2 linked regions of the Cupriavidus taiwanensis LMG 19424 genome follow. The protein of the gene in region 2 binds, or shares a complex with, the protein of the main gene of each other region. Links are inferred from orthologs where the notes say so. Each region holds a gene or a part of one and is shown on either strand. Other genes may lie near its edges.

Region 1 (6,366 bases), on a different replicon or contig from region 2:
GGCCGATGGCCGGGCTGGCCGGCAGCGTGGCGCGGGCGCGCTCGATCACCTCGACGCCGCCGTAGAGCGTCGGCAGCGCCAGCAGCGCGTCGCGCTCGGTCTGCGGCATGCCCGCGGTCAGTTCGCGCAGGGCCGGCACGTCCTTGGTTTCGAGCGCGGCGAACAACGCGTCCTCGATCTTGCGGATCGACGGCAGGCCGGCAAGCAGCGCCTCGAGGATGCCGGCATGGCACAGGTCGATACGGATGTCCGACAGGCCCGCCGCGGTCAGCGCGGCCAGCATCAGTTCCTGGATCTCGACGTCGGCTTCGAGGCCGGCATGGCCGTAGATCTCGGCGCCGATCTGGATCGGCTCCCGGGTGGCGTGGAACCCCGCCGGGCGCGCGTGCAACACGTTGCCCGCATAGCACAGCCGGGTCACGCCCGGCCGGTTCAGCAGGTGGGCATCGATGCGCGCCACCTGCGGCGTGATATCGGCGCGCAGCCCCATGGTGCGGCCCGACAGCTGGTCGACCAGCTTGAGCGTGCGCAGGTCGAGGTCATGGCCGGTACCGGTCAGCAGCGACTCGAGGTATTCCAGCATCGGCGGCATCACCAGCTCGTAGCCGTAGGTGCGGAACAGGTCCAGCATGCGGCGGCGCAGCTCTTCGATCTTGCGCGCTTCCGACGGCAGCACGTCGGCAATGTTTTCTGGCAGCAGCCAATGGTTGGACATGGTGAATCTCTTCTCAGTCATTCAGTTGCCTGCGGGCGCAGCGCCTGCAGGGACCGGGCCGGGCCCGGCAAAACCAGGGTGCGGGCGCCGCGCGCCCGCGCCATCACTCCGCCGCGACGGCTCCAGCCGGACAAAACCCCGGCAAGCCGGGGTTTCGTCAATTCGCCACACGGACAAGCGACGGTGCTAGCGCTTGCCTCCGCCATTGCCCGCGGACGCCCCCGCGGCACCGCCGCTGGAACGCATGTAGCGGAAGAACTCGGAATTGGGCTCCAGTACCAGCACGTCGCGCTTGTCGCGGAAGGTGTTGCGGTAGGCCTCCATGCTGCGCCAGAACTGCGCAAACTGCGGATCGCGGCCAAACGCATCGCCATAGATCTGCGAGGCCTTGGCGTCGCCCTCGCCCTTGATCACCTGCGCATCGCGATAGGCTTCGGCCAGCACCACTTCGCGCTGGCGGTCGGCGTCGGCGCGGATCTTCTCGCCCTCGGCCGCGCCGGTGGAGCGCAGCTCGTTGGCCACGCGCTTGCGCTCGGCCTCCATGCGGCGATACACCGATTCGCTGATCGCAGGCAACAGGTCGACGCGCTTGAGGCGCACGTCGAGGATCTCGACGCCGACCGACTTGGCGTACTCGCTCATGCCATTGCGGATGGCCTGCATCACCTGCTCGCGCTCGCCCGCGACCACGTCGGCCACGGTGCGCTTGCCGAACTCTTCGCGCGCTACCGAGTCGATGCGCTGCGTCATGCGGTCCTGCGCGCCGCGCAGGTTGCCGCCGAAGGCGACGAAGAACTTGCGCGGATCGGTGATGCGCCATTTGACGAACCAGTCCACCACCATGCTCTTCTTCTCGGCGGTCAGGAAACGCTCGTTGGCGGCCACGTCGATGGTCTGCAGGCGGCGGTCCATGAACACCACGTTCTGGAACGGCGGCGGCAGCTTGAAGTGCAGGCCCGGCTCGCGCACCACCTCCTTGATCTGGCCGAAGGCGAACACCACGGCGTACTGGCGCTGGTCGACCACGAACAGCATGGACGAGACCACGGCGAGCAGGATGAAAAAGCCGATCGCAAAGGAAATCAGTCGGTTCATGACGGTCTCCTCAGCGCGAGTCGCGGTCGCGGTTGCGCAGCGATTCGCGCGACCGGTTGTCCGTCGAGGCATCCGGCGCGGGCGCCGGTGTGCCGCCGGCCGCGCCGGGCTGCCCCGGCTGCGTCGGCGCGGCGCGGCCCTCGGCCTGCGCCATCAGCTTGTCCAGCGGCAGGTAGAGCAGGTTGTTGCCCTGGCGCGCGTCGACCAGCACCTTGGTCGAATTGGTGTAGATCTGCTGCATGGTCTCCAGATAGATACGGTCGCGCGTCACCTGCGGCGCCTTGGCGTATTCCGCCTGGACCGAGCGGAAGCGCGCCGCGTCGCCCTCGGCCTGCGCCACCACACGGGCGCGATAGGCTTCGGACTCTTCCTTCAGGCGCGCCGCGGTACCCTTGGCGCGCGGGATGATGTCGTTGGCGTAGGCCTGGCCTTCGCTGATGGCGCGTTCGCGGTCCTGGCTGGCCTTGTTGACGTCGTCGAACGCGGCCTGCACCTGCTCGGGCGGCTGCACGCTCTGCACGTTCACCGACAGCACGCGGATGCCGGTCTTGTATGCCGACAGGATGGCCTGGATCGACTTGGCCAGCTGCTGCGCGATCTGCTCGCGGTTTTCGTACAGCACCGCATCCATCTTGTTGCGGCCGACGATCTCGCGCACCGAGGTCTCTGCGGCCTGTGTCACCAGTTCTTCATCGCCACCCCGGTCGGTCTTGTTGAAGAACAGGAATTCGCTGGCGTCCTGGATCACGTACTGCACGGTGAAGCGCACGTCGATGATGTTCTCGTCCTGCGTCAGCATCGACGAGTCTTTCAGATTGCTGTCCTTGATCGAGGTGGAGCGGCCCACCTCGACCGAGCGCACCGCCGACAGGTTGACCACCTCGGCCGACTGGATCGGCCAGGGCATGCGCCAGTTGATGCCGGGGCCGGCGGAGTACTTGAACTTGCCGAACTGCAGGATCACCGCGGTCTGCCCTTCCTGCACCATGAAGAAGCCGCTGGCCAGCCAGATGCCGACCACCGCGGCCACGATCACGCCGGCGCCGACACCCGGGCCCTTGCCTGACGTACGCGGCCCGCCGAAGCCCTGGTTGCCGTTGCCGCCGTTGTCCTTGCGGCCGAGCAGGCCGTTCAGGCGGCGGTTGAAGTCGCGCCACAGTTCGTCCAGATCCGGCGGGCCGCCATCCTGCTGCGGACGCTGGTTCTGCTGGCGGTTGTCGTCGCGGCCGTCCTTCTTGTCATCGTCCTGCCCATCCCGACCCCAGCGCGGATCGTTCAGCGAGAAGATGGCGCGCAGGCGCTGCCAGCCCGCGCGCAGCGCAAGGCGGCCGCCTGGTGTCAGGCTCGAATCAGCATTCCGGGGAAACTGGGGCATGAAGTGCACGGGTCCGGGGAAGTTTGTAACAGGGGGATTCTAGCAGTCATCGGCGCCACTTTTGGCCAATTCGAGCAATCCCGGCGCCAACCGCACCGGAATTGGGCGGAACCGGCGCCGGGCCGGCACCGGGACGGCGTCGATACGGCGTCGACATGGCGGCCAGCCCTGGCTAGCCACCAGCCTTACAACCGCTGAGGGTCCGCCGCATCGGCATCGTCGCCATCCTCCGCGACTCCGCCATCGCCGGCGCCATCGGACTGCGCCACCTCGCCCAGGCGCGGATCGTAGGGCTGCGGCTCGGGTGGACGGCTGGCCAGCCATTGCGCCACCTCGACCACGGCCTCGCGCAGCGCATCCAGGCCCAGCCCCTCGCGCGCGCTCAGGAACACGCGGGTCGGGATGCCGTCCGCATCGCGCTCGATGCGGGGGCCCTCGCTCATCAGTTCCGGCGCCGCGTCGATCTTGTTCATCACCACGATCTGCGGGATGTCGAGGGCATTGATTTCCGCCAGCACCCGGTTGACCTGCTCGATCTGCTCGTGGCGCACCGGGCTCGATGCATCCACCACATGCAGCAGCAGGTCCGCATGCACGGTCTCGTCCAGCGTGGCACGGAAGGCCGCCACCAGTTGCGTCGGCAGGTCGCGGATAAAGCCGACCGTGTCCGACAGCACCACGTTGCCCAGGCCATCCAGAAACAGCCGGCGCGAGGTGGTGTCGAGCGTGGCGAAGAGCTGGTTGGCCGCATACGCGCCGGCCTTGGTCAGCGCGTTGAACAGCGTCGACTTGCCGGCGTTGGTATAGCCCACCAGCGAGATGCTGAGGGTGTCGTTGCGCGCGCGCGCCGCTGCGTGCTGTGCTGGCGCTGCAGCCGCGACAGGTCCGACTTGAGCCGCTTGGCGCGCTCGTCCAGCATGCGGCGGTCCAGTTCGAGCTGGCGCTCGCCAGGACCACCGCGCATGCCGATACCGCCCTTCTGCCGCTCCAGGTGGCTCCACGCGCGGACCAGCCGCGACGCGCGGTACTGGACCTGCGCCAGCTCCACCTGCACCTTGCCGACGTGGCTCTGCGCACGCTGCCCGAAGATGTCCAGGATCAGGCCGGTGCGGTCGATCACGTGGCGGTGCAGGAAGCGCTCCAGGTTGCGTTGCTGCGCCGGGCTCAGCGCGTGGTTGAACACCACCACGTCGGCATCCAGCGCATCGGCGGCCTCCTTCAACTCCTCGGCCTTGCCCGAGCCGATGAACAAGGCCGGGTCCGGCCGCGAGCGGCGGCCCGTCAGCGTATGCACGGGCAGCGAACCGGCGGTCGAAGTGAGCAGCGCGAGTTCGCTGAGGCTTTCCTGGAAATCATGCTTGCCGAAATCGACGCCGACGAGGATGGCGCGCGAAGGGGCGGTGTTGGAGGTGGCTCTGGGGTCCAAGGGCGGGCGCGGAGGCGCAGGGAAATTCGGGTTCAGGGGAAGGGATGGCAGCGCTCGGACTCTGTCCTGGCCCCTGCCGGGACAGGCCGCTGCATGGTGCGGTACATTGCGGCGGCGGATGCGTCGGCAACCGCCGGGCCGCTCGGCACCGGGCGCGCTGGCACGCCGGTGCCGGGCATCGAGGCAGCGCCGCGTGGCGCCCTGGCGATGCCCTGGGGCAGATCGGTCAGATCACGCCTCGGCGGAATCATCCACGCGGAAATTGACCGCGCGTGCCGGCACGACGGTGGAGATCGCATGCTTGTAGACCATCTGGGTCACGGTGTTGCGCAGCAGGACGACATACTGGTCGAACGATTCGATATTGCCTTGCAGCTTGATGCCATTGACGAGATAGATGGAAACCGGCACGTGCTCTTTGCGCAGCGCGTTCAGGAACGGGTCTTGTAGCAGTTGCCCTTTGTTGCTCATGGCACACTCCAAATTTATAGGTTTAGTGGTGAATGATGGGGATGGAAATCCCCGGTTCAAGTCAGGCGGCGCAAAAACGCGCCAGAAAAAAGATCAAAACGGTACCAAGTTGGCGTCAATGCGCAGGGAACCCCCTGCTACCGTGAATTTAGCCGCAGTTCCAAACGAACGCAAACGAAAACTGGCCCCGCCACGGATCCGGTTCCGGACTCAATCCTTCGAGTCCGCGTACGGATTTTTGTTCGTGCGAAATTCGATGCGCAGGGGCGTGCCCTTGAGCTTGAATGCCGCACGGAAACGATTTTCCAGGTAGCGCCGGTAGGTCTCGGCCACGCCCGACAGCGCATTGCCGTGGATCACGATGATGGGCGGATTGGAGCCGCCCTGGTGCGCATAGCGCAGCTTGGGCCGCGACGCGCCGACGCGCTTGGGCTGCTGGAATTCCACGGCTTCCTGCAGCACGCGCGTCAGTTGCGGCGTCGGCAGCTTGACCATCGCCGCGGCATACGCATCGTCGACCGATCGCATCAGTGCGCCGATGCCGGTGCGCTCGCGCGCCGACACAAAGTGAAAGTTGGCAAAGCTGAGGAATTGCAGCTTGCGCTCGAGGTCGTGCTTGATGCGGTCGCGCGTATGGCCGTCCAGGCCGTCCCATTTGTTGACGCCCACCACCAGCGCGCGGCCGGACTCGACGATAAAGCCGGCAATATGCGCATCCTGATCGGAAATATCCTGTTGCGCGTCGAGCAGCAGGATCACCACGTTGGCGTCCGCGATCGACTGCAGCGTCTTGACCACCGAGAATTTCTCGATCGCCTCGAACACCTTGCCACGCCGGCGCAGGCCGGCGGTGTCGATCAGCGTATAGGGCTTGCCGCCGCGCTCGAACTCGACATAGATGGCGTCGCGGGTGGTGCCAGGCATGTCGAAGGCGATCACGCGCTCTTCACCGATCAGCGTATTGACGAGCGTGGACTTGCCCACATTGGGACGCCCGACGATGGCGATCTTGACGCCCTTGCCCTCGTCCGAGGCTTCCTCGGCCAGCTCGGGGCGCTCCTGTACCGCCAGCTCGATGGCTTCATCGACCAGCTCGCGCACGCCGTCGCCATGGGCGGCGGAGATCGCGTACGGATCGCCCATGCCGAGTTCGTAGAAATCCGCCGCCACCGAGGTGTACTTCATGCCCTCGGCCTTGTTGACCGCCAGCATGATGCGCCGGCCGGTCTTGCGCAGGTAATCGGCGATGGCGCGGTCCTGCGGCGCCAGGCCCAGGCGGCCGTC
Region 2 (11,706 bases):
AGAGCTTGGCCATGGCGCCGAGCGTTCCGATGTCCTTGCCCTCGTCATAGCCGCGAGCCGCTTCATACGTGAACATGCGCGCCGCCGACAGGTGCATGGCCGCATCGGCCAGCTTGAAGCCGACGCCTTGGTGGTCGATCAGGGTGTGGCCAAAGGTCTTGCGGGTTACCGCGTAGCGCCGCGCCGCGTCGTACGCACACAAGGCGATGCCGTTGGCCTGGGCCGCCACCACCACCCGCCCGACGGTAAGGGTCGCCAGGGCCAGTTTCAGGCCATCGCCTTCGGGGCCAACGATGCTGTCTGCCGGCACCCAGACGTCGAGCCTGAGGTTGGTCGTTGTCGTGCCACGGATGCCCATCTTGTCTTCATAGAAGTCGACGACAAGACCCTCGGTATCCCGCGGCACCACGAATGCCGAAATCGCCTTGCGCGCTGCCACGTCGCCGGTGCGGGCAAAGACAATGAAGTGCTTCGAGTGGCCACCGTTGCCCAGCCAGCACTTCTCGCCACGAATACGCCAGCCATCGCCCTCGCGCACCGCCGTCGCCTGGATGGCCGACGGGTCGGAACCCGCTTCGCGTTCGCTCAGGGCAAAGTTCACCGCCTCACCGCGCCCGGCCAGCCCGCCGAGCAGGGCCTGCTTCTGCGCTTCACTGCCGGCCAGCAGAATCGGAAACGCGCCCAGTGCCAGCGCCGCCAGGATTGCCGACGTCGATGCGCAACCCTGTGCCACGGCTTCGACCACGGCGACCACCGCCGTCAGTGACGCACCCTCGCCGCCGTACTCCTTTGGCACGAACATGCCGGAGATCTTCGCCTCGAGCAGCCTGGGCAGATGCTCGACCGGATAGCGTTGGTCCCGGTCGATTTCCTCGGCCAGCGGCGCAAACGCTTGCGCGGCCAGGGCTTGCGCCTGTTGTTGCCACCTCGATTCGGACTCGCCCAGTTGCGGGTGCCAAAGCTCATTCATTTGCGGTCTCCAGTCATGCCTCTTTGCTAGTCGATGGCGTCATTTCATCTGGAATCTTTGATACGATCCAGCTAGCATTGAGTAATCTTTATTCTGTTTTTTTGATTAAACGATGCTCGATGTCCGTCAGTTGCAGTGCTTCCTTGCGGTGGCAGAGGAACTTCACTTTGCGAAGGCGGCGGATCGCCTGGGGATTGCGCAGTCAGGTCTGAGCACCCAGATCCAACGGCTGGAGAAAGACCTGGGCGTCACGCTGCTGAACCGCAACAAGCGCAAGCCGGTCACGTTGACCGATGCCGGGCGGCTGTTCTACGCGGAAGCGGAAGCGGCATTGCGCCACATAGCGCGCGCCGACCAGGTCGGCCGGCTGGCTGCCAGAGGGCTTGCCGGGGTTATCCGCATTGGCTACGTCGCTTCTGGCGTCAGCACCGGACTGTTGTCAAGGATGTTGGGTGACTTCCGCAAGCACCATGAGCTGGTCCGCGTCGAAGTCGTACCCATGGAGACGCCACGCCAGCTCGACGCGCTCAACGATGGCCGGATCGATGTGGGTATCGTCAGGCCACGGCGACTATGTCCGGCAGGAATCGTGACGAAGATTGTGCAAACCGAACGCTTGCTGACTGCGATGGCAAGCCACCACGCGCTCGCCAGGCGCGGACCGGTTGCGGCCCGCGAGCTTGCCGACCAGCCGTTCATCATCCCGCAGTTTGCCGACGAGGAAGGGTTCGGCTTCGCATTGACCGCGCTGGGAAAGGCGGGAGGCTTTACGCCACGTCTCGAGTATCGCGTTCAGGATTTCATTTCGGCCGCCAGCCTCGCCTCCGCGGGATACGGGGTCGCGATCGTGCCGGAGTCGATGCAAAATTTCGCGCAGCCTGGGGTCTTCTACAAACCGGTTGCGGATTTCGGCCTGGCGGTCCATCTCGCGCTGGCCTACCGCCGGCGCGAGATGTCGCCCGCGGTAAGGGCCTTCGTGAAGCAAGCCGTTGACCCGAGCATAACGGCAAAAAGCTGAGCGCCGGCCGCCTTAGCCGACAAACCCCGCAAACGCCCCCAGATCCACATTCCCGCCCGACACGATAATGCCCACGCGCTTGCCCTTCACATCGAGCTTGCCATGCAGCACCGCGGCCGCGGCCAGGCAGCCAGTGGGCTCGGCCACGATCTTCATGCGCCCGGCGAAGAACTTCATGGTGTCGACCAGTTCGGCATCCGACACCGTGACGATATCCGTCACCAGCTCGCGGATCACGGCGAAGGTGTGGTTGCCCAGGTACGGCGTCTGCGCGCCGTCGGCAATGGTGCGCGGGGTCTCGATGCGCACGATCTCGCCGCTGCGCAGGCTGCGCTGGCCGTCGTTGCCGGCCTCCGGCTCGACGCCGTACACGGCGCAGCCTGGCGACATCGCCTGTGCCGCAACGGCGCAGCCCGACAGCAGGCCGCCGCCGCCCAGGCATACCACCAGCATGTCGAGCGGACAGGTTTCCTCGAACAGTTCCTTGGCCGCAGTGCCTTGCCCGGCCATCACGTGCGGGTGGTCGTAGGGCGGGATCAGCGTCATGCCGCGCTCGCCGGCGATGCGCCGGCCCAGCGCCTCGCGATCGTCCTGGTAGCGGTCGTACAGCACCACTTCGGCGCCGTAGCCGCGCGTGGCCTCGATCTTGATCGCGGGGGCGTCCTGCGGCATCACGATCACCGCCTGCACGCCCAGCAGGCGCGCCGACAGCGCGATCGCCTGCGCGTGGTTGCCGGAAGAGAACGCCAGCACGCCGCCCGCCTTCTGCTGCGGGGTGAACTGGGCAATGGCGTTGTACGCGCCGCGGAACTTGAAGGCGCCGATGCGCTGGAAGTTCTCGCACTTGAAGAACAGCTGCGCCCCGGTGGCCGCGTCGGCGGTGGCGGAGGTCAGCACCGGGGTGCGGTGGGCGGCCGCGCGGATGCGTTCGTGCGCGGCGGCAACGTCGTCGAAAGAGATCGGCAGGGCGGTCATGGCGGTGGCAAGGGAGGTGGGAGCGGCCAGTTTACCCGCCCCGGCACTCCCTTGCACCCACGCGGCCCGCGGGCTTGCCGCTAGGCCGTGGCGAGCTTGTGCGCCGCGCGCCTCGGCGCGGCCAGCGTACCGGCGCCCGCGGCCCCGGCTTCGCCAGGCAGGCGGAAGAAGGCCACCACCTCGCTCAGTTCGCGGCCCTGCTCTTCCAGCGCGCGCGAGGCATTGGCCGCCTCGCTCACCAGCGACGCGTTCTGCTGCGTGACCTGGTCGATCTGCACGATGGCCTGGTTGACCTGCTCGATGCCGCGGGTCTGCTCGGCCGACGCCGTGGCGATTTCCTCCACGATGCCGGTCACGCGCGCCACCGCCTGGGTCACCTCGGCCATGGTTTGGCCCGCCTCGCTGGCCAGCGACGAACCATCCTGCACCTGCCGCCCCGATGCCTCGATCAGCTCCTTGATCTCCTTGGCCGCGCTGGACGAGCGCTGGGCCAGCCCGCGCACTTCGCTGGCCACTACGGCAAAGCCGCGCCCCTGCTCGCCGGCGCGCGCCGCCTCCACCGCGGCGTTCAGCGCCAGGATATTGGTCTGGAAGGCAATGCCCTCGATGATGCCGGTGATCTCCGCGATCTTGCTCGAGCTGGCGCTGATGTCCTGCATCGTGCCGACCACGCGCTGCACCGTGGTGCTGCCGCGTTGCGCCACGTCGGCGGCGCTGCGCGCGAGTTCGCTGGCCTGGCGCGCGTTCTCGGTGTTCTGGCGCACGGTCTCGGTCAGTTCCTCCATGCTGGCCGCGGTCTGCTCCAGCGAGGCCGCCTGCTCCTCGGTGCGGCTGCTCAGGTCGGCATTGCCGCGCGCGATCTCGCTGGTGCTGATGGCGATATTGCCGCTGCTGGCGCGCACGCGGGTGACGGTGGCGGTCAGGCGCTCGTTCATGTCGCGCAATGCCGCCAGCAGCCGGCCGGTTTCGTCATGGCGGTCCACTTCGATGCGCGCGCCCAGGTCGCCGCCGGCGACGGTGCCGGCCACCTCCACGGCTCGCTGGATCGGACGCGTGATGGCACGCGTGACCAGCACGCCGCCGGCCAGCGCGATGAACGCGGACACCAGCGAGATCAGGATCAGCAGGTTGCGCTGGCGCTCGTAGTCCGCCTCGAGCCGGCGCTCCATTTCCTTCTGGCGGGTCTTGGTGAACTCGGCGTACGCATCGGTCGACTTGATCAGCGCCGCCAGCAACGGACGGCATTGCTTGTCGATCCGGCCGATGGCTTCCTCGATCTTGCGCTCGACCGCCAGCCCGACAATGCCGGTGGCGACCGGACCATACTGCGCCTCGACCCTGGCGACATCCTCGACCAGCTTGCGCGCCTCGTCGCTGACGCCAGGCTGGCGCACCATCTCGCTGAGCCGCGCCAGCCGGCTCTGCACGTCTTCGTGCGCGCGCAGGGCGTCGGCCTTCTCGCGCTCCAGCTCCGCCGCATCCGTCACCAGCACCAGGTTGCGCGCCGCAATGGCACGCCGGTCGACCGCGCTGCGCACCTGCGCCGCCATTTCCGCCCGGGCGTTCAACCCGTTCAGGTAGTCATTGAAACTCGCCGTCGCATCGCCAAGCGCATGCAGCGAATACACCGACACCACCAGCACCACGCCCGCCAGCGTGCCGAACCCGGCCAGCAGCCGCGTGCGGATAGACAGACTCCTGAAAACACTCATGATCACTCCCCTTACCGTCCAAGAAGACGTATGCGCTTCCGTTGTTATGGTTCTAACCCTGTTGCATGCCCGACTGCGGCATGCCACTGCGCGCCCGTTCCTGCCGGTCGGCACGGTATGCGGCATCGCCGGGGCGCATGGCCCCGGCGGCGGACTGGCATCCGTGCTCTTTGTTGCGGGGGCTAACGGTAGGGATGCGGGGAACTGTTCCCTACTAGAGTGGGGGACATCGAAAGCAGGCCGCCCGGAGCCGCATGGCTTGCCTACGCCAGCATCCGCACCTGCGGCTCGCGTCCCCACTGCCGCGTTTTTGCCGCCGCGATAAAACGCGCGGTGTCGCCGGCTGGCACGATGCCGGCGTCCGGCTGCAATCTGGCGTGGGCGAGCAGCATCTCCCCGCCCGCATCGGCGGCGATCGCCTTCAGATGCGCGTAGGCAAAGCAGACAAAGTCCAGCGCCGCGCTTTCCTGCGCCAGCATCGCGGCACCGTCGGCCGACAGCACCACAGCCACGGCATCGAACATCACCGAAGGCGTCCCGGCCAGCTGCCCATCTGCCGGCAGCTTGCTCCCATCGGCCAGCACCGCGCCGCCCACCTTGGGCGCGACGATCTTCACCGTGGCACCGGCGGCGCTGGCCGCCTGGCGGATCGCCTCGACGGTGGCGCCGTCGGAGCCGTCGGCGACCAGGATGCCGATTTCGCGCCCCTGCAGCGTGTCCTTCATCTTGCCGATGATCTGCAGCGCCGGCGACGGCGGCAGATCCTGCACCGGCGCGGCAGTGGAAAGCGGCTCGGGCAGCTGGTCCAGCGCCAGGCCGTCGGCCACGCGCCGTCCCAGGTCGGGGTCGATATTGAGCAGGTGGGCCACCATGCGCTCGCGCACATGCACGTGCTCGACCTTCGACAGCTCGAACACCAGCGCCGAGGCGATATGCGCCTGTTCGGCGCGGGTCTGGCTGCGGTAGAACTGGCGCGCCTGGCTGTAGTGGTCGGCAAAGGTCTCGGGGCGGATGCGGCCCTTGTCGCCCTGCTCGGACACCCGCGCGTGGCGGAAGCCAAGGTCCGGCGCCTCGCGCGGCGAGTCGTCCGACAGCGAGTTGGGCTCATAGGCGACGCGTCCCTTGGGCCGCTGCATCTGCATATGGCCGTCGCGCTGGTGATTGGCGAACGGGCACTTGGGCGCGTTCACCGGAATCTGGTTGAAGTTGGGGCCGCCCAGGCGCAGCAGTTGCGTGTCGAGGTAGGAGAACAGCCGGCCCAGCAGCAGGGGATCGTTGGAGAAATCGATGCCGCGCACGATGTTGGCGGGGCAGAACGCCACCTGCTCGGTCTCGGCAAAAAAGTTGTCGGGCCAGCGGTCCAGCACCATGCGGCCGATCATCTTCAGCGGCACGGTCTCTTCGGGGATGATCTTGGTCGCATCGAGATGATCGAACGGAAATTTGGCGGCATCGTCTTCGGTGAACAGCTGCACGCCCAGTTCCCATTCCGGATAGTTGCCGGACTGGATCGCATTGAACATGTCGCGGCGATGGAAGTCCGGATCGGCGCCGGCGATCTTGACGGCTTCGTCCCACACGGTGGACTGCAGTCCCAGCTTCGGCCGCCAGTGGAACTTGACGAAGGTGGAGCGGCCCTGCTCGTCGAGCAGGCGGAAGCTGTGCACGCCGAAGCCTTCGATCATGCGCAGCGAGCGCGGGATGGTGCGGTCCGACATGATCCACATGACCATGTGCATCGACTCCGGCGTCAGCGAAATGAAGTCCCAGAAGGTATCGTGCGCGGTGGCCGCCTGCGGGAAGGCGCGGTCGGGCTCCATCTTGACCGCGTGGACCACGTCGGGGAACTTGATCGCGTCCTGGATGAAGAACACCGGGATGTTGTTGCCGACCAGGTCCCAGTTGCCTTCCTTGGTATAGAACTTGACCGCGAAGCCCCGCACGTCGCGCGGCGTGTCGATCGAACCGGCGCCGCCGGCCACGGTGGAGAAGCGCGCAAACACGGGAGTCCTGACGCCGACCTCGGTCAGGATGCTGGCGGTGGTGAATTGCGACAGCGACTCGGTCAGCTCGAAATAGCCGTGCGCCGCGGTGCCGCGCGCATGGACGATCCGCTCGGGAATGCGCTCATGGTCGAAGTGTGTAATTTTTTCACGGAGAATGAAATCTTCGAGCAGGGTCGGGCCGCGCGGATTGGCCTTGAGCGAGTTCTGGTTGTCCGCGATGGGCGCGCCCTGGTTGGTGGTCAGCGGGACATGCGTGCCGCCGGCAACCTGGTGCAACTCTCCGCCGGTGCCGCGCTGGGCATCGCCATAACCGGCCGGAGTGCCCTGGGCGGTGGTGGCGGACGCAGTGTTTGACGTGGGCTTGGCCTTGGCGTCGGACGTGTCGGGCATAACGGTCTCCTGTATCGGGTCGAACGGATGAACGGCTGCAACCCGACAGTGCCTGCAATTGCCACGCCCGCTTCCTGACACTTTTGGTTACAAAGGCAAATTACCGAAAGTGCGACCTGTCAAACATCTGACATTTGATCCGTCAACAATCGCCCGCTGTCGCGACAAGCCACGGCCCTCACCGCAGCAACCGGCCGGATCGGCGCTTGTCCTCCGCCCCGCGGAAGCCCGATGCGTGCAGCCGTCTGTCGGCGCAATGGGCGCGGCCATCGTTCTCTCCCTCAACCACAAGAAAAGGCCCTGCACCAATGAGACCCAACTTGCTGTCGCATTCCGCCCGGCCATGGCTGGCGGCCGGCACCCTCACCCTGGCACTGATGCTTGCCGCCTGCGGTGGCGACTCGCCTGGCGCGACAGGCGGCACGCTGCAGCCCGGCGCCGCCAACGGCAACGCGCCGGACGCTGCCGGCAAGCCCGGCCACACCGACAAGCCTGGCAACTGCAGCACGCGTTGCGCGCCCTGATACGCCCCTTGATGCGCCCCTGATTCGGGCCGCTTTCCGACCCAGCGACAGAAGCCAACCCAACCCATGACCTTCAATCCGTCCAAGCGACAGTTCCTCAAGACCAGCCTCGGCACCGGCGCCGCCGCCGCGATGCTGGCCAGCTTTCCGCCCAGCATCCGCCGCGCGCTGGCGATCGAGGCCAACAACGCCACCGGCACCATCCAGGACGTCAAGCACGTCGTGATGGTGATGCTGGAAAACCGCTCGTTCGACAACTACTTCGGCACGTTCAGGGGCGTGCGCGGCTACGGCGACCGCTTTGCCATCCCGCTGCCGAATGGCAAGACCGCGTTCTACCAGACCGATGCCAACGGCAATACGCTGACGCCCTACCACCTCGACGAAACCCAGGGCAATGCGCAGCGCGCGGGCGGCACGCCGCACACGTGGCCGGACGCGCAGGCCGCCTGGGACCACGGCCGCATGGACCGCTGGCCGGTGGCCAAGAAGGCGCTGTCGATGGGCTACTACGACAACGCCGAAATCCCGTTCCAGCGCGCGCTGGCCGACGCCTTCACGCTGTGTGACGCGTACCACTGCGCGATGCACACCGGCACCATCCCCAACCGCCTGTTCTACTGGACCGGCAGCAACGGTCCCACCGGCGACAACGTCGCGGTGATGGTCAATGAATTCAACGCCGGCGCCGACGTGGGCCCGTCCACCGAGGGCTGGACCTGGAAGACCTACGCCGACCGCCTGCAGGCCGCCGGGGTCAGCTGGAAGGTCTACCAGAACGTGCCGGACAACTACGGCTGCAACCAGATGATGAGCTTCCGGCACTGGCGCGCCGAGATGGAGAAGATGCCGGTGGGGCGCAAGCTGTCCAACACCGCCGGCACTGGCGTCAACCCGCCCTACAACCCGGATATCGACGACCAGTACAGCGCGCTGGCCAAGGGCTTCTGCAACACCATGCCCGACGGCGGCTTCCTGCAGTCGCTGCGCGACGACGTAGTCAACGGCCGGCTGCCGGAAGTGTCGTGGATCATCCCGCCGGCCGAGTTCAGCGAGCACCCCGGCCCGTCCAGCCCGGCCAAGGGCGGCTGGTACGTGCAGTCCATCCTCGATGCGCTGACGGCATCGCCCGAGGTCTGGAGCAAGACCGTGCTGCTGATCAACTTCGACGAGAACGACGGCTTCTTCGACCACAGCCCGCCGCCCACCGCGCCGTCGCGCAACCCGGACGGCACGCTGGCCGGCAAGTCGACGCTGAGCGATGCGCAAATGGCCTACGAGTACTTCAACTTCCCGCCCGCCACGGCCAAGCAGCCGCCCCAGGACGGCAAGCCATTCGGTCCCGGCCCGCGCGTGCCGATGTGGGTGGTGTCGCCGTGGAGCCGCGGCGGTTGGGTCAACTCCGAGGTGTTCGACCACACCTCGGTGCTGCGCTTCCTGGAAGCGCGCTTCGGCGTGATGGAGCCGCAGATCAGCGCCTACCGCCGCGCCGTTTGCGGCGACCTGACCAGCGCCTTCAACTTCGCCACGCCCAACACCGAGACGCTGCCGGTGCTGGCGGGGCGCACCACGCGCGCCGACGCCACCAGCCTGACCGCCTGGCAGCAGACGCGGCCCGCGATCCTGGTGCCCGCCACGCCGGCGCTGCCGGCGCAGGCCACCGGCTCGCGTCCGTCGCGCAAGCTGCCGTATGCACTGCATACCAGCGCGCGCGTCGATGCCGCGGCGCGCACCGTGCGCCTGCTGTTCGCCAACGGCAGCGCGCAGCAGGCCGGCGCGGTGTTCCATGTCTACGACAAGCTGCACCTGGACCGCATTCCGCGCCGCTACGTGGTCGAGGCCGGCAAGGCGCTGGACGATGCGTGGGACGTCAATGCCGACGGCGGCAAGTACGACCTGTGGGTGCTCGGCCCCAACGGCTATCACCGCGCCTTCGCCGGCGACATCAACGAGGCGGCCACCACGTCGGCCGAAATCCAGGTCTGCTACAACCCCTGCAAGAAGCCGACCATCCAGGTCAAGCTGCATAACGACAGCGACGCCGACGTGACCTTCACCGTCAAGGCGCTGGCCTATCGCGACGACGGCCCGTGGACGCAGCGGGTCAAGCGGGGCAAGGTGGAACTGCTGGAATGGCCGGTCGCCGACAGCGGCAACTGGTACGACTTCGTCGTGACCTGCGCAGCCAGCCCGGCGTTCGCGCGCCGCTTTGCCGGGCGCATGGAGACCGGCGAGGATACGGTCAGCGATCCGGCAATGGGCGTGATCTGACGGCCCGAGGGGACGCGGCGCAGGGCGGCGCTTACGCCTTGCGCCAGACCGGCGAGGCCGACACCGCCACCTTGCGCGGCAGGATGCCCTGCGCGGCAAAGGCATCGGCAATGCGCTGCTGCTCGGCCAGCGCCGCTGCGTCGACAGTGCGCACGGCATAACTGCGGCGCGCGTTGGCGGCTTCGACCGTGGCGACATCCAGGCCGATCAGCGGTGCGTGCCAGCGCGCGGCCTCGGCGGGGTTGCGCTTGACCCAGTCGCCGGCGTCGCGCAGCGCGTCGAACACCACCTCGAGCACCTCGGCATGCGTGCGCGCGAACGGCGTGGCGGCCAGGTAGAAGCGGCGATAGCTCGACAGCCCTTCGCCATCGCGCAGCACGCGCGCATTGGACTGGCGCTGCACCGCCGCCAGGAACGGGTCCCAGATGACCCACGCCGCCACGCTGCCGCGCTCGAACGCGGCGCGCGCATCGGCGGGACTCAGGTAAGCCGGCTCGATATCGCGGATCGACAGTCCCGCGCGCGCCAGCGCTTCCAACACCAGGTAGTGCGCGCCCGCGCCCTTGGCGAACGCCACGCGCTGGCCCTTGAGCTGGGCCACCTCGCGGATCGGCGAATCGGCGCGCACCACGATCGCCTGCGCCTGCGGCGACGGCGTCTCGGTCGCGTAATACGTCAGCGAAGCGCCCGCGGCCAGCGCGAACGGCGGCACCGCGTCGGCCACGTCGGCGCTGAGGTCGATGTTGCCGAGGTTCAGCGCCTCCAGCAGCGGCAGACCCGAGGTGAACTCATACCACTGCACCGCCACGCCCCTGGGCGCGAGGGCCTTTTCCAGCGTCTGCCGCGATTTCAGCAGGATCATCAGCGTGGAAGACTTCTGGTAGCCGATGCGCAGCGCCGTCAGCCCCTGCCCCGCGCTGACGCCAGGCAACGCAGCGGCAGCGGCCGCGCCCGCTGCGGCCAGAAGCCAGCGGCGGCGGGAAGTGTGAAGCGGGGTCATGGCAAGGCTCCAGATGCAGATCGGAGCGCCAGCATAGTCGCGGCATCGTGCCAGGCCAACGAAGATTGCCGCGAATGCTTATGGGGCGGCGCTATCATCCAGGATTCCAGCGCCCACTTCCGCCCCGAACACCATGAACCTGTCCGCCGGCATCCCCATCCTCCGCATCTTCTCGGTCGACAAGGCCATGGAGTTCTACCTGGATTTCCTCGGCTTCACGCTCGACTGGGAGCATCGCTTCGAAGACGGATTGCCCCTGTACGCGCAGGTCAGGCGCAGCGGCCTGACGCTGCATCTGAGCGAGCACCATGGCGATGCCACGCCGGGGTCGACCGTGTTCGTGCCGGTAGTGGATATCGATGCGCTGCACCGGGAGCTGTCCGCCAAGGACTATCCGTACGCCCGGCCCGGTGTGGAGGACGTGGGCTGGGGCCGGATGCTGCAGGTGGCCGACCCGTTCGGTAACCGGCTGCGGTTCTGCGAGGTGACCGGGGATTAGGCCGCGGCTTCCCGTTGTGTCGGGAAGCCGGTGCCGGATGCCGCTCAGTTGACCGGCTGCGGCTGGGGGAAATTCCACGCACCGCTCAGCACCTCGGCGCGGGGACGATAGAGCCGCACGGTGTAGTTCCATCCCTCGACCACCGGCAGGCAGTTGGGCACCTGGCCGTCGCAGCCGCCGAACTGGATGGCGATGGCACCATCGCTACTCTTCTTCGCGGTCAGGTTGTTGACCGTGTAGGCATTGGCGGGATTCTTCTGGAAGTAGCCGGCGGCGTTGTAGACGCTGACCGACCAGAACGCATCGACGGGCACGTCCTTCACATTGAGGCGATAGACCGT

The links.
Region 1: the proteins of RALTA_RS17430 (region 2) and hfq are in contact, whole or in part, in a crystal structure (PDB 3VU3), measured with the Escherichia coli proteins. The link is inferred for Cupriavidus taiwanensis LMG 19424 from one-to-one orthologs.

The regions. Positions count from the first base shown.
Region 1 is NC_010528.1:2,004,774-2,011,139, forward strand. Bases 3,463-6,192 are described here. They hold hfq (RNA chaperone Hfq), read right to left. Parts: upstream 5,083-6,192; coding sequence 4,843-5,082; downstream 3,463-4,842. Other genes in these bases: der (ribosome biogenesis GTPase Der), read right to left, coding at 5,293-6,192. Also shown: RALTA_RS09160 (ATP phosphoribosyltransferase regulatory subunit), read right to left, coding at 1-715; protease modulator HflC, read right to left, coding at 902-1,810; FtsH protease activity modulator HflK, read right to left, coding at 1,821-3,185; more of der, read right to left, coding at 6,193-6,366. UniProt on the Escherichia coli protein: RNA chaperone that binds small regulatory RNA (sRNAs) and mRNAs to facilitate mRNA translational regulation in response to envelope stress, environmental stress and changes in metabolite concentrations.
Region 2 is NC_010530.1:378,437-390,142, reverse strand. Bases 4,506-7,467 are described here. They hold RALTA_RS17430 (catalase), read right to left. Parts: upstream 7,072-7,467; coding sequence 4,939-7,071; downstream 4,506-4,938. Other genes in these bases: RALTA_RS17425 (hypothetical protein), read left to right, coding at 7,392-7,467; RALTA_RS17435 (methyl-accepting chemotaxis protein), read right to left, coding at 4,506-4,675. Also shown: RALTA_RS17450 (acyl-CoA dehydrogenase family protein), read right to left, coding at 1-970; RALTA_RS17445 (LysR family transcriptional regulator), read left to right, coding at 1,083-1,988; RALTA_RS17440 (threo-3-hydroxy-L-aspartate ammonia-lyase), read right to left, coding at 2,001-2,963; more of RALTA_RS17435, read right to left, coding at 3,044-4,505; more of RALTA_RS17425, read left to right, coding at 7,468-7,595; RALTA_RS17420 (phosphocholine-specific phospholipase C), read left to right, coding at 7,662-9,866; RALTA_RS17415 (aliphatic sulfonate ABC transporter substrate-binding protein), read right to left, coding at 9,898-10,866; RALTA_RS17410 (glyoxalase superfamily protein), read left to right, coding at 11,000-11,365; RALTA_RS17405 (DUF1254 domain-containing protein), read right to left, coding at 11,410-11,706.